One region of the Paenibacillus sp. OK060 genome, then DNA from elsewhere that is predicted to be linked to it. Evidence: riboswitches for the same ligand, from Rfam matches in the RefSeq annotation. Region 1 holds a riboswitch; the other holds the start of a gene.

Region 1 (7,407 bases):
AGCTATCCGGTACGTTCCCCAGAGGAACCTTCGCTGGAGAGAGTGGTGCGGGGTTCAAGAGACGGATTCACGGAGACACTTCTGACCAACGTGGCGTTAGTGCGCCGAAGAATACGGGACCCAGGATTAAAATTTGAAATTATGCAGGTTGGACGCAGATCGCAAACGGATGTCTGTGTTGTATATATTGACGATATCGTGGACAAGGTTCAGGTGGATTCCGTTCGTGAAAAAATCAAACGAGTAAATATCGACGGCATCCCTGCTGCCGATAAACAGCTTGAAGAAGCGATTATTAACAAGGGTTGGCACCCGTATCCGTTGGTTCGTTATTCGGAACGACCGGATGTGACAGCTTCCCATCTGATGGACGGAAGGGTTGTTGTTTTTGTAGATACTTCACCCAGTGTGATGATTCTGCCCACGACCTTTTTTGACCTGTGTGAGCATGCGGAAGAGAACAGACAGACCGCCTTTATGGGAACCTATCTGCGCTGGGTACGATTTGGGGGTATTCTGATTTCGCTTTTCCTGTTGCCGCTATGGCTGTTGATGGTTATTGACCCTGCCATTAAGCCAGCAGGAATGGAGTTCATCGGTCCTCATGAAAATGCCCAGCTCCCGCTGATTCTGCAGTTCCTGCTTATTGAATTCGGAGTGGATTTATTACGGATGGCAGCAGTCCATACCCCGACGCCACTCGCTTCGGCCATGGGTTTGATTGCGGCCATTTTAGTCGGGGATATCGCCGTAAAAACAGGATATTTTGTCAATGAAGTGGTACTTTACATGGCGATTGCCGCGATTGGTATGTTTGCAACACCCAGTTATGAGCTTGGTTTGGCTAATCGATTGGTCAGATTGTTTTTGCTCGTTGCTGTGGCGATATTCAAGGTTCCCGGATTCGTTGTCGGGACGACGTTCATTATCGTGGCGCTCACTTTGCATCGCTCCTACAACTCTTCGTATCTCTGGCCGTTCATACCGTTTAATGCAAAGGCTTTGGGTAACTTTTTGTTCCGTTTGCCGCTGTTGGAAAATAAAAAACGTCCTTCGATCAACAAAACGCGTGACAATACCAAAATGGACAGTGATCCAGACGGGGAACTGCAAAAAAGTAAAAAACACAAATGATCTGCCGAAAAATCCATTCTTCTCATTTTCTAATTTGATATACTGGTGTAAAATCATTGGAATAACAGCTGTTCCAGTATATAAAAAAGTGAGGAATGCAGATTATGTATTTACATGGTACAAGTAAAATAAATGCACAGGGACATCTGGAAATTGGTGGAGTCGATACAACCGACTTGAAAGAACAATTTGGAACTCCCCTGTATGTTGTGGACGAGCAATTGGTTCGTGAGCGTTGCAGAGAGTATATGGAAGCGTTCCGTGCTTCAGGCCTGGTTTTCCAGGTTGCTTATGCAAGTAAAGCATTCTGCGTAATGGCGATGTGTGCCCTTGCTGCGGAAGAAGGACTTTCCTTGGATGTTGTATCCGACGGTGAATTGTTCACGGCACTTCAAGCCGGTTTCCCGGCAGAACGCATTCATTTCCACGGTAACAACAAAACGCTGGAAGAGATCGAAATGGCGCTTGATGCAGAGATTGGCTGCTTCGTTGTGGATAACTTCAATGAACTGCACTTGCTGCAAGCTGTAGCCGCAGACAAAAATCGCAAAGTTAACATTTTGCTTCGTGTGACGCCTGGTGTTGAAGCGCATACGCATGAATATATCTCGACAGGACAAACGGATTCCAAATTTGGATTCGATATCGGGAACGGAACGGCATTTGAAGCCATTGAATTGGCTTCCAAGCAGTCAAATCTGGTATTGCTCGGTGTGCATTCACACATCGGATCCCAAATTTTCGAAGTTGAAGGCTTCCAGATGGCAGTTCAACGCGTTGCTGAGTTTGCAGCAGATGTGTATGAGCGTCTTAACGTGGCATTCAAAGTGGTTAATCTGGGCGGTGGCTTCGGTATCCGCTATATCGATGGAGATACACCGCTTGAAGTTTCACAATACGTGAAAGCCATCACGGATGCGGTGAAAAATCATTTTGCTCAAATCGGCTATGCCGTGCCTGAGATCTGGGTTGAACCAGGCCGCAGCATCGTAGGGGAAGCGGGAACTACGCTCTACACTGTTGGAACAAGCAAAGATATTCCAGGAGTTCGTAAATACGTAGCTGTGGATGGTGGAATGACAGACAATCCACGTCCAGCGCTGTATGAGTCCAAATATGAGGCTGTATTGGCAAACCGTGCAAATGAGGCTGCTCAGGAAACGGTATCTGTTGCTGGTAAATGCTGTGAGAGCGGCGATATGCTGATCTGGGATCTGGACCTGCCTAAAGTGCAAAGCGGCGATCTACTCGCAGTAGCTTGCACAGGCGCATACAACTACTCGATGGCAAGCAATTACAACCGGATTCGTCGTCCGGCAGTTGTGTTTGTCAAAGACGGTCAAGGGGATGTAGTGGTACGCCGTGAGACGTATCAGGACATCATCCAGAATGATCTCGTACCTGAGCGTATTGCAAAACAGCCAGTTACCCGTTAATTAAAGAACAAATAGTGGAGCACTATATGAAGAAGACAAAAAAGGACACTCCTTTTTTGTCTTCTTTTGCATCTTTAGGGCTGGATTTTGAAAAAAACTTGCTTATTATTTTGCGATCAATCCATTTTCAGTGTACACTAAGAAAAGTGCTATAAAGCTTGGCCCAGGGTCATGCGTTCTGGCACCATTAACGATGGTCAATACGAAAGGAGTCATTTACATATGGCGAAACAAGCGAAAATCAAAATGGCAAACGGCGGAGAAGTTGTAATCGATTTGTTCGATCAAGAAGCTCCAAACACAGTAGCAAACTTTGAGAAACTGGCTAACTCCGGTTTCTACAACGGTCTTGTATTCCACCGTGTTATTCCGGGCTTTGTAGCTCAAGGCGGATGCCCTAACGGTTCCGGTGCAGGCGGCCCAGGTTACACAATTAACTGTGAAATCAACCCGAACAAACATGAGCGTGGAACTTTGGCTATGGCTCATGCAGGCCGTAACACAGGGGGAAGCCAGTTCTACATCTGCTACCAACCGCAACCACATTTGGATGGACAACATACTGTATTTGGTAAAGTAACCAAAGGTATGGAATTCGTGGACGCTTTCGAAGGTCGCGACAAAATGGAAACAGTTGAAGTAGTAGAAGCTTAATCAATAAACGTATGTAAACCGTTTCGCAATTAGCGAAGCGGTTTTTGTTTACACTTAAGCTTATTAAAAGTTAGTATGTGACAAAAAGGAACAAAAAACAATTGATTTTTTGACGTTAAAGTGCTAACATCCAATTAATAACGCAACGAATCCTTCAGGGCAGGGTGTAATTCCCTACCGGCGGTGATGCAGTATGTGAGGATATCTATCCAGCATTGATGCAAAGTCCGTGACCCGTCTGCCTGTGGCAGATGGCTGATCTGGTGTAATTCCAGAACCGACAGTATAGTCTGGATGGGAGAAGGAGAGGGTGCAGTCCTTAGGGGCCGCATTCCGCAGGAGTGTTGCTGTACAGTTTTTGACGAATTCATTTCCTGTGCAGGGAGAAATCCGGTTACTTCCGGAAATCTTCATACATATGCCACATCATAGAAGCTCTTTACCTGTAATTGAAGTTCATTAAGGTATGTGTCTGCTTTCACTTGCCTGAAATGAAGTTTTGGGCGATGTGTTGTTGGCAATGTATCAATAGTACTGCTGGTGACACATGTCTCTCATCATCCCCATCGAACGGTTTGTTCGACGGGGATTTTTTATTGGATATGGAACATGCCTCTCTGTTGGAAGGGAGGTCTATAACTTAAGATTTTAACCGTGGGGTGAACGGACTTGGAAATGATTAATGATGAATTTTATATGGCGCTAGCACTGGATATGGCAGAACGGGCACAAGGACAGACCGGAATCAATCCGGTAGTTGGTTGTGTCGTGGTAAAAGAAGGACGTATCGTGGGCCTCGGAAGTCATCTCAAACGGGGAACGGGTCATGCAGAGGTTCATGCACTGAACATGGCGGGTAGTGATGCTGAAGGCAGTACAGTGTACGTTACGCTCGAACCCTGTAGCCATTATGGCAAGACTCCACCATGCAGTGAACGTCTCATTCATGAGAAAGTGAAACGTGTCGTTGTATGCTGCGAAGATCCGAATCCGCAAGTATCCGGCAGAGGAATCAGCATGCTGCGTCAACAAGGGATCGAAGTTGAAGTTGGAGTGCTGCGTGAGCGCGGAAGACGGATGAACGAGAAATTTATCAAATACATTACAACAGGTCTCCCCTTTGTAACTTTAAAGACGGCCTCTACACTGGATGGCAAAATTGCTACGCGTAGCGGTGACAGCAAATGGATCTCTAACGAGTCAGCTCGCGAGATTGTACACGCTCTTCGCCATCGCCATCAAGGAATTATGGTTGGTGTGGAAACGGTCATTGCAGACAATCCCGAACTCACGACTCGCTTGCAAGTGGAAGGGATCAGCCCGGTACGAATCGTGGTCGATTCCAAGCTACGTCTGCCTGTAGGCGCCAAAATGGTCAAGGATGGCCTTGCACCTACCTGGGTGCTTACAACAGATGAGGCGAGCCCTGAAGCGGCAGAGCGGCTGGAAGCCTATGGGGTGGAGATTATACGTTGTGGTCCAGGACCACGTGTTGATCTACTGAGTGCACTCAGCAAGCTCGGTGAGCGTGAGATTGGTTCAATTCTGCTTGAAGGCGGTGGAACATTGAATGGGTCCATGCTGGAAGCGCGGTTGGTAGATCGACTGCTCATGTTCATTGCTCCGAAAATTGTCGGAGGATACGAAACACCAGGCAGTTTCCGCTTTGAGGGTGTAGAGCGCATGAGTCAGGCGATTCAATTACATCAGCTGGAAATTGAGCAAGTTGGAGATAATATCAGCATTGGCGGAATTCCGGTTTGGCCTGAATAAATGAATTAACGATAATGAAATAAATAAAGGAGGCGGTAGCATGTTTACCGGTTTGGTGGAAGAAGTCGGTCAGATCCGGCGGATAGGTCGGAAAGGCGAAGCGATGGTCCTGAATATCGGAGCTTCCGCCATCATGAACGACTTAAAGATTGGCGATAGTGTAGCTGTAAACGGGGTATGTTTAACTGCGACAACCCTGGAGGGTGGCGGATTTACTGCCGATGTGATGCCCGAGACATATCGACATACCAATCTTAGTCAATTGCAATCCGGCAGCAAAGTTAATCTGGAGCGAGCCATGCTGTCAGGTGGACGTTTTGGCGGGCATATCGTTCAGGGCCATGTCGATGGCACTGGGGTCATTGGCAGCATTACACGTGACCAGAATGCAATTGTTTTCGAGATCAAACCTGACGATATGCAGCTGTTCAAATATCTGATACCCAAAGGGTCTGTAACCCTGGACGGAATTAGTCTGACCGTTGTGCATACTTCACAGACCGCATTCACTGTATCCATTATTCCACATACCATTGGTGAGACCGTATTAAATGGGAAAAAGACGGGAGATACCATCAATATTGAGTGTGATATTTTGGGCAAATATGTGGATCATCTGCTGCACTATGGTAAGGGACATCAGGAGACCGGTGCGGGCAAGCCGCGAAGTATCAGTGAGGATTTCCTGGCTAATCACGGCTTTGCTTAACAAATCGTAATTGATAAACTACAAATATAAATTGAAATGGAAACTGGAGGGGGACCTATGTTAGAGAAATCCATTCTGAATTCTATTGAGGAAGCCATCTACGATCTCATGCAGGGTAAACCGGTTATTGTGGTGGATGATGAGGATCGGGAGAATGAAGGCGACTTTATCGCTTTGGCGGAAAAGGCTACACCTGAAGTGATCAATTTCATGATTACCGAAGGCAGGGGTCTGGTGTGTGTTCCCATTACGCAGCAACGTGCCGATGAACTCAACCTAAAGCCTATGGTTCAGCAAAATACGGACTTTCATGGGACGGCTTTCACCGTCTCTGTAGATCATAAAGATACCACAACGGGCATCTCGGCTCATGAACGCTCCATTACAGTCAAGGGTCTAATCGATCCCGAAGCGAAAAGCGGAGATTTCCGCAAGCCGGGGCATATGTTCCCACTCATCGCCAAAGATGGCGGTGTGCTAAGACGCGCGGGACATACGGAAGCAGCCGTAGACCTCGCTATTATGTGCGGTTCTTATCCGGCAGGTGTAATCTGTGAAGTGATTAAGGAAGATGGCACGATGGCCAGACTTCCGGATCTGCAGGAGATTGCCCGCAAGCATGATCTGAAGCTGATTAGCATTCAGGACATGATTCGGTACCGGAATGAGAAGGAACAGTTGGTTAAACGCGAAGTAGCTGTACGTATGCCAACAGACTTTGGTGAATTCCAGGCGGTGGCATACACAAATGCAGTGGACAACAAGGAGCATGTCGCTTTGGTTAAAGGCGAAATTGACGGATCGAAGCCTGTATTGGTCCGCGTACACTCCGAATGTCTCACAGGGGATGTATTCCATTCTCATCGATGCGATTGTGGTCCACAATTCGATGCAGCATTGAAACAGATCCATGACGAAGGCAACGGCGTCCTGCTCTATATGAGACAGGAAGGACGAGGCATTGGACTGATCAACAAGCTCAAAGCCTACAAACTACAAGAGGAAGGTCTGGACACCGTGGATGCCAATCTGAAGCTTGGGTTTGCTGCCGATCTTCGAGATTACGGCATTGGTGCCCAAATTCTCAAAGATCTAGGGGTTCGTCAAATTCGGTTGTTAACCAACAATCCACGCAAAATTAAAGGACTTGAAGGGTACGGACTTGAAGTGGTGGAACGTGTTGCCATTCAGATGGAAGAGAACGAGGACAATACGGTCTACTTGCACACGAAGCAGGCGAAGCTCGGCCATATGCTAAAGTTCGACGATATCGAGCAGAATGAAGAAAAAAACTGAGTAGTTTTTCTGAGGTTAAACAGGGTGAACTAGTTTCCAAAGATCAGCTGCGTACATCATATAATACAATTAGGGAGATGACTTGAATGCCACACTTTTTTGAAGGACATTTGGTATCAGAAGGATTAAAATATGGAGTGGTTGTAGGACGTTTTAACGAGTTCATTACAAGCAAATTGCTCAGTGGAGCACTGGATGCGTTCAAACGTCATGGTGTACAAGATGATGAAGTGGATGTAGCGTGGGTTCCAGGAGCGTTTGAAATCCCGTTGATTGCCCAAAAAATGGCTGAAAGTGGAAAATATGATGCTGTCATTACGCTGGGGACGGTTATCCGTGGTTCAACAACACATTATGATTATGTGTGCAATGAGATGGCTAAGGGTGTAGCCGCAATTAACCTGA
Region 2 (7,407 bases), on a different contig from region 1:
CATAACCCGTTTTGGCCGGGATACGAACAGACTGTTTATGGCGTTCCGTTGTATTCATATTCATTCGTCACATTCCTCCGCAGTTTTTGCTTTCAGTATGCGGAGCTGACATGGCTTTCATGCACATTGGCAAACATAAGGCTCACAATGAAAATGATACAGGTTGTATTCAGCGTTTATGCTGGAAACAGTGGATTACCCTTCATGCCGACCCATAGTTCGGATGTTTCCAGCTGACCAGCCAGATGAAGCAACCAGTCTTCACGGCCTTTGGTTGCCATAATCTGTACACCCATGGGCAGGCCTTCAGGAGTCAGATGCACAGGAACACTCATGGCGGGTTGACCCGTCAGATTCGCGAGCTGAGTGAACGGAGTGTAGGTAAGACTTGGTTCAAACATCTCATAAATCAACTGCTGCTGCTGGATCTTGTCCAAATCGCTAATACGCATCAGATGCTGAATTTGTTCATCATGAGGTGTCAATTCGCCGATTTTGGGTGCCGGAAAAGCATTGACAGGTGTGACATAAAAATCATAGCGTTCAAACAATGTGGACATCTGAGCTGCGGCAACATCCCATTCGGCCAGACTATGTACGAATTCGGCAGCGGATACTTTTTTGCCAGCTTCAGCCAGAACCCAGGACTCGATCTCCATATCATCAGAGGTTAATACTCTGCCCATAGAACGTTCCATCGAAGAGATCATCGCCGCCATTTCGCCGCTGTTCATCATGTAATAGTTCTCCATCAATTTGACACCATTAACCGGACTCAGCTTTTCTTCAACCACATGGCTTTGTTCTTCCAGCCAGCGAACCGTCTTATAAACTGCTTCTATGGCTTCATCACTCACAGGTGTACCTACAGGCGAAGCTGTTGTATAAGCGACTTTCAGTTTGCGTTGATGAGGATAGTGCATATCAGCCAAGTAGCTTCCCGGAAAGAGGGGAGCATGAAACGCAGCTTCGGGTTGAATCACTTGCAGGGTATCCAGCAAAGCAGCACTGTCGCGAACGGAGCGGGACAAGGCAAAATCAATCGAAGCACCCTGCCACTGACGACCAACTCCTGGTCCAACAGGTGTCCGTCCACGTGTAGGTTTTAGTCCGAACAAGCCGCTGAATGAAGCAGGGATTCGGATGGAACCGCCACCGTCACTGGCTCCCGCAAGAGGTACAATTCCCGAGGCTACTGCTGCTGCGGCACCTCCACTTGAACCGCCTGGCGAGTGATTCGTATTCCATGGATTTCGACTTGGACCGTGAAGACGGGGTTCAGTAATATTTTTCAGGCCAAATTCCGGTGTATTGGTATGTCCGATGATAATGAAGCCTGCATCGCGCAAACGGGTAACGAAATTAGAATTCCGCTGTGCCCGATGCTCACTGAGAAGACGAGAACCCGAGGTGAGAATTTCACCTTCCAGGGATTGAGAGATATCTTTCAATAACAAGGGCACGCCGGCAAAGGGCTGCTCTCCCGGGCGAACTATACTCGCTTCCTGACGTGCACGTGTTTCATATGTACGAATGACTGCATTGAGCTGCGGGTTCACTTCTTCCAGGCGTGCATACGCCGCTTCCAGCAATTCGACAGGCGATATCTCCCGTGCGCGAACCAATTCAGCCAAACCTATAGCATCGTAAGATGTATACGAAAATGATGAAGACGAAGACATGATGATCGTTCCTCTCTAAATTGACTTAATCTACTATTCCATAAGTCATCGTACCACCGGAATAGTGAAAAGACAAAAGGCACTGAACATCTCAAAGGATGTCCAGTGCCTTGATTGATTTGCTTTTATATAAAATTCAATCCGTACGGAGCTTTGGTGCACCGTCAGCCGGAGTCGCTGATCGTTCTTGCTGTTTGGAGATGGCGAATAGGGCAATCCAGATGAGGATGAAGCCCACCAGTTGCTCCCATGTTATTAATGTGCGGAATGCAATCCAGTTTACCAGTACACCGGCCATCGGGAAGCTCAGTTCTGCGAGCGTTGCGACTGAGGCCTTGGTGGAGGAGAGCCCTTTGTAATATAACAGAAGACTCAGTAACCCTGGCAGTAATGCCTGACCCAGAATATTAAGTGCTACAGCCGCCTGTTCACCTGTAGCGGAAGGGAATGTCCAGGCAGCACCTTCGTTCCACGTCATAAAGATCAGCAGTGGCAAGGCTACGACAAAGCGCAGAGAGGTGACCGTTTCATAACGGGTTTGCCCCAGCATCAGCCGCCCCATAACTGTTGAACCGCCCCACAATGCAGCTGCACCCAGTGATAACAGGCTACCTGCATGAACCCAATTGTCCCAGTTGCCAAGGGGAAGGGTAAATCCAAACGTGAGCAGGTATGTTCCTGCAAGTGCAATGATAAACAGTCCACCGAAGCGGCGAGGCAATGTTTCTTTCAGCAGCAGCTTAGCCAGAACAATCGCAAATAGCGGCTGCATCTTTTGCAATAACAAAACGGTGTTGGGATCGTTATGCGTAAGTGCCAGGGTGAACAATACCGTGGCGAGAGCAGATCCTCCCCAGGAGATAAATATCACGGCAATCCAGTGGCGAGCACGCAGGTTTTTCAGATCGGCCCGGAACTTCCATAACACGGGAATCGCCACAAGGCTGACAATAATATGTTCCACCAGTACAATCTGCGTGGAGGTCATCGTTTTGAGCAAAATAATACGGAACAGTGGATCTACACCCCAAAGGGCGGCGCCGAGCACGACGAGCCAGAATCCGGTATTACTTCGTTCCTTGCGGTAAACTGTTGATGCAGGTTGTGTCTTTTCCATATTCAGGACTCCTTCGTCAGAACACGGAATCTTCAGTTGGCAAAATCGACAAAAGCCCCCGTTTTGGTATACACCAAATAAACGGGGGCTCAATCATTGACATGTCGTACGAAAATAAGCCTTTCCGTAACGGCATGTCAATGTGTTGATCTTCTCTCATCCGGACTTTACCGTCGGCCTTGGAGTCACACCAAGTCAGTCGCTGAATCCCTACATCGGGTCAAACAGCGAGTCGCGGGCTGGTTCCGAAGAACATCACCGCCGGTTGGGAATTGCACCCTACCCCGAAGATCCTATTCAATTATATTGTGTATTGAACAAGCTGTAACATTAATAAGTCCATCTTATTCCTGTAAGCGCTAGCAGTTCAAGTGTTTTTTTAGAATATGATATTCCAGCTTCCTTGTTGTCTGCGTAGTAATACAATCTGACCTGCATGATACGCATCGTGGAGTACCCAGCGGGCAAGCTCATGTGCCCATTTTTCATCTGTATCCATATACGGGGCTTCAAGATCGGATTCTTCTAATGAAGCGAGCTGATCACGAAGCTGTCCGGCTAATTGCGTTGTATTTTGCATAAGTACACTCCAGCCAGCAGTATCAGAAGGGTCGCCCGGATCTCCGAAGGTGGATTCATTGTTTTCGGCAGGTGCACCAGAGGGTGTTGTGCCCTGAATACGACTCAACAAACGATGATTATAGTAATACATATGGTTAACCAACTGCCAGATGCTTGATCCACCGGATGATGGAACCCAGGCTGCCTGTTCAGCAGTCAGTCCTTCGAGTGCCTTGGATAAAGGCACAATCCAGTTACATTGATCCCAGGTATCATCTTTCTGAATGAGCAATAGTTCTGTTGCTGTTGTAGTCATTGATTTTTCCTCCCTAAAATGAATTCATGGTAACTAGCTAAAGTGCTTAAATGTGGTTACAATTAATATAACCCAAACATGAATAATTGTAACTATCTTTTTAAATTTAGGTAGTTACATTTTATCGGAGGTGCGTATGGATAGACTATGGACTGATTTTGTGAACAGTGATTACCATGACTGGCGTGGTGGGGATCGTTCAGAGGACAGGCTTGGCAAAACCGAATGGCAGCAAGGATTTCTCAAACAATGGCAACTGAATGCATCTGTACCTGCTTCTTCTGAAGAGGAGGGAGCATTGAGGAACTTCAGAAATGAATTGCAGGCTCTTGCAACTCGTTTATCTGGCGGAAATGCATTATCGAACCAAGACCTGGAATGGCTAAACGCCATGATGAAGGAAGGTCAGGTCATAAGAAGACTGAACGCTGGAGATGAGGGACTGAATCTTTCACTTATCCCTGTAGGAAATCAATGGCAGCAGATCATAGCGGAGGTTGCAGCCGATTTTGCCATCACTGTAGTTGAAGGGGAAGGTGGAAGGATTCGTATCTGTGACAATGCGGATTGTCGCTGGATGTTCTATGACGATACGCGCAGCAGAACCCAGAAGTATTGTGATGACAAGATGTGTGGTAATCTGATGAAGGTTAGAAGATTTAGGGCAAAACAGAAGAAGGATCAGCAGCAAGAGTAAAGTGTATGAGAGCAAGGAGTATGCACAGAGTGATTTGCGGTATTTTTCGACAACCGGGAAATGTTCAATAGGTTTTTTTTTATCAAAATTGAATGTTTCCATCCTCTTCTATATAATGGTTATATACTTAAAATATTTCAGCTAGTCATTTCATCATCAGAGATTAACATCCGGGATTCAAGCGTATATCCAACAAAAAACAATGATTGGAGATGTGTCTTGTGGGGACAAGTTATCTACTGAAAAATGGTTGTGTATTGTCTATGGATTCGTCGGTAGGTCAGTATAAACGGGCGGACGTTCTTATTGAGGATTCTCTTATAACTGCTATCCGGCCCGACCTGAGTTGTATTGAAGCGGAAGTAATAGATGCATCGGAGATGATCATACTCCCTGGACTTGTAGATACGCACCGGCATGTATGGGAGTCACTTGTAAAAACAGCGGGAACCAACTGGTCACTGCCGGTCTATCTGCAGAATCTCTACTATGGAGCGATGGGAAGTAAACTCCGGCCACAAGACAGCTATATCGCCAATTTGCTCGGTTCTTTGGAAGCGCTTAATGCAGGAGTGACCACGGTGCTTGACTGGAGTATGCCGTATTCACCGGAGCATACGGATGAACTGATTCGCGGACTTCAGGATGCGGGTATTCGGTCGGTTTTCGCTTATGGTCTACCGGGTGAGACGCCCTACTGGAACAGAGAGAGCAAGCTGACGTATTCGAATGATGTGAGAAGAGTCAAGGAACAGTATTTTTCTTCACGGGATCAGCTTCTCACGTTCGGCCTTGCAATTCGTGGTCCGGAGTTCAGCCATTGGGATACCACAGTGAAGGAAATTCAGCTTGCCCAAGAGCTTGATGCGATATGTTCAATGCATGTTGGCTTTGGAAGCTGGGGATCCGTAGATCGTTCGATAAGTAAAATGTATGAGTCTGGTTTACTGAGCCCAGGTCTGAACGTCGTACACGGAAATACGATGGATACGGATGAGTATAAAATGTTGGCCGATAGCGGCGCCTCACTGTCCGTCACACCAGAAGTAGAGATGATGATGGGGCATGGGTATCCGGCTACGGGGTACTTCCTTGAAAACGGAGGAACTCCAACGCTCGGAGTCGATGTTGTAACATCGACGGGTGGGGATATGTTCTCCCAGATGAAATTTGCACTTCAAGCTGAACGTTCCCGTGAAAATGAACAACTTTTGCTGCAGGGTGAAATGCCTGGCGAGCTTAATCTGCAATCCAGTCAAGTTCTAAGATTTGCAACTTCTGCTGGGGCGAAGGCTCTGGGACTTGAGCGGAAGATCGGTACACTTACGCCAGGTAAAGAAGCAGATCTGATTATGATCCGAACCACCGATCTTAACTTGTTCCCGGTGCATGATCCGGTTGGAGCCGTCGTTCAATTTGCCAATCCATCCAATGTGGATACCGTGTTTGTAGCAGGTCGGCCGGTGAAGCGCGAAGGCAAGCTGCTGCATGTCGATCTGAACGAGGTTCGGCGGAAGGCTTTGGACAGCAAGGAATATCTGCTATCTCAATATCAGATGTCGGATGCAGAGCGAATTGTATTTTCATAAGTTAGATGATCCGTGTGAGTGAAAGAGTGATTCTCTTCCGGAATGAATAGAGTGGATGTTCTTATCTCGTTTATAGATCTAATAGCGTTACAAGTGATGGGCCGCATACGGATATGCGGCTCTTTGGCGTAGTGTTTATCGTGCAACAGGACAGGGGGAGTAAGGAATAAACCGCAAAAAGAGGCGAAAAGGCACTGTATTTGCATAGTTGCATGTAACAACGAGCTTATGATGTTTTGGTTAAGAAAAAAGCTATTAAAAAACTGCGCATAATATAAATTATACGCAGTTTTCTTTTAAATCGATTTTCATATTCTCCCCTGTCCAACAGATCATGATAAATTTCGTCTAGAACGCACAAAATATACCTTCATCCGAAAAATAAATTTAACAAAGCAACGCGACAAAGTGTAGAAATCGATAGATTTTTGTAGTTGATCGGTAAGATAGAACAAAGGACTTTTTCATAGAACAGATGACCCAAACAAAATATTTGAAGTAAAGAGACACATTCATCATTTTCAATACGAGAGGAAACTGTGTATGAACCAAAACCAGAATCGATCTTCCCTGTTTAGAAAAAAACCGATTGCCACCGGAGATAACGAAAGCAACATGTTGAATAGGGTTCTGGGTCCGCTTGATCTGATGACCCTCGGGGTAGGTGCGATCATCGGTACGGGTATCTTTGTATTAACTGGTGTTGCTGCCGCAAAATATGCAGGTCCCGGTTTGGTACTTTCTTTTCTGCTGGCAGGTATTATCTGCGCCTTCGCTGCATTGTGTTACTCGGAGTTTGCATCCAGTGTGCCTGCTTCAGGAAGTGCGTATACATATAGCTATACCGCTTTTGGCGAAGTCATTGCCTGGATTCTCGGATGGGATCTTATTCTGGAGTATGGATTTGCGAGTGCGGCTGTTGCCAGCGGTTGGTCTGGATATTTTCAAACGTTATTGTCCGGATTCGGGTTGCAATTACCCCATGCGCTCACAAGTGCATTTAGTCCTGAAAAGGGAACCTATTTTGATATCACCGCAGCGGTGATTACGTTAATCATTACATTCCTGCTCACCCGAGGGGTGAAAGAGGCTGCTCGTGCCAACGGAATCATGGTAGCGATTAAAATTATCGTGGTGCTGATCTTTATCGGAGTGGGTGTGTTCTATGTGCAGCCGGATAACTGGCAACCATTCCTTCCGTTTGGCATCTCAGGGGTAACCGCAGGGGCGGCAACGGTATTTTTTGCTTACATTGGTTTCGATGCGGTATCTACGGCTGCGGAAGAAGTGAAACGTCCTCAACGGGACTTGCCAATCGGTATTATTGCATCTCTTGCGATCTGTACCGTGCTTTACATCGTTGTATCGTTGATCCTGACAGGGATTGTACCTTATCACATGCTGAATGTGAGTGATCCGGTTGCCTTTGCCTTTGAATTTGTACA

What was found. A riboswitch is a leader RNA that binds a small molecule or an ion and turns the genes downstream of it on or off. The one in region 1 is predicted to bind FMN.
Region 2: it holds a riboswitch for FMN, as region 1 does, so the genes downstream of both, BLS14_RS05630 (DMT family transporter) here and ribD (bifunctional diaminohydroxyphosphoribosylaminopyrimidine deaminase/5-amino-6-(5-phosphoribosylamino)uracil reductase RibD) in region 1, are expected to answer to the same signal.

What each region holds. Positions count from the first base shown of each region.
Region 1 covers NZ_FNFR01000002.1:964,841-972,247, reverse strand. Annotated here, with positions in the region: gene BLS14_RS10655 (spore germination protein) at 1-1,134, shown strand, start outside; gene lysA (diaminopimelate decarboxylase) at 1,239-2,570, shown strand; gene BLS14_RS10645 (peptidylprolyl isomerase) at 2,793-3,224, shown strand; FMN riboswitch at 3,371-3,534, shown strand; gene ribD (bifunctional diaminohydroxyphosphoribosylaminopyrimidine deaminase/5-amino-6-(5-phosphoribosylamino)uracil reductase RibD) at 3,894-4,997, shown strand; gene ribE (riboflavin synthase) at 5,038-5,706, shown strand; gene BLS14_RS10630 (bifunctional 3,4-dihydroxy-2-butanone-4-phosphate synthase/GTP cyclohydrolase II) at 5,764-7,002, shown strand; gene ribE (6,7-dimethyl-8-ribityllumazine synthase) at 7,089-7,407, shown strand, end outside.
Region 2 covers NZ_FNFR01000001.1:1,294,753-1,302,159, forward strand. Annotated here, with positions in the region: gene BLS14_RS05620 (DUF1989 domain-containing protein) at 1-64, opposite strand, end outside; gene BLS14_RS05625 (amidase) at 177-1,682, opposite strand; gene BLS14_RS05630 (DMT family transporter) at 1,819-2,799, opposite strand; FMN riboswitch at 2,944-3,095, opposite strand; gene BLS14_RS05635 (DinB family protein) at 3,179-3,676, opposite strand; gene BLS14_RS05640 (CGNR zinc finger domain-containing protein) at 3,813-4,373, shown strand; gene BLS14_RS05645 (amidohydrolase family protein) at 4,586-5,962, shown strand; gene BLS14_RS05650 (branched-chain amino acid transporter BcaP) at 6,506-7,407, shown strand, end outside.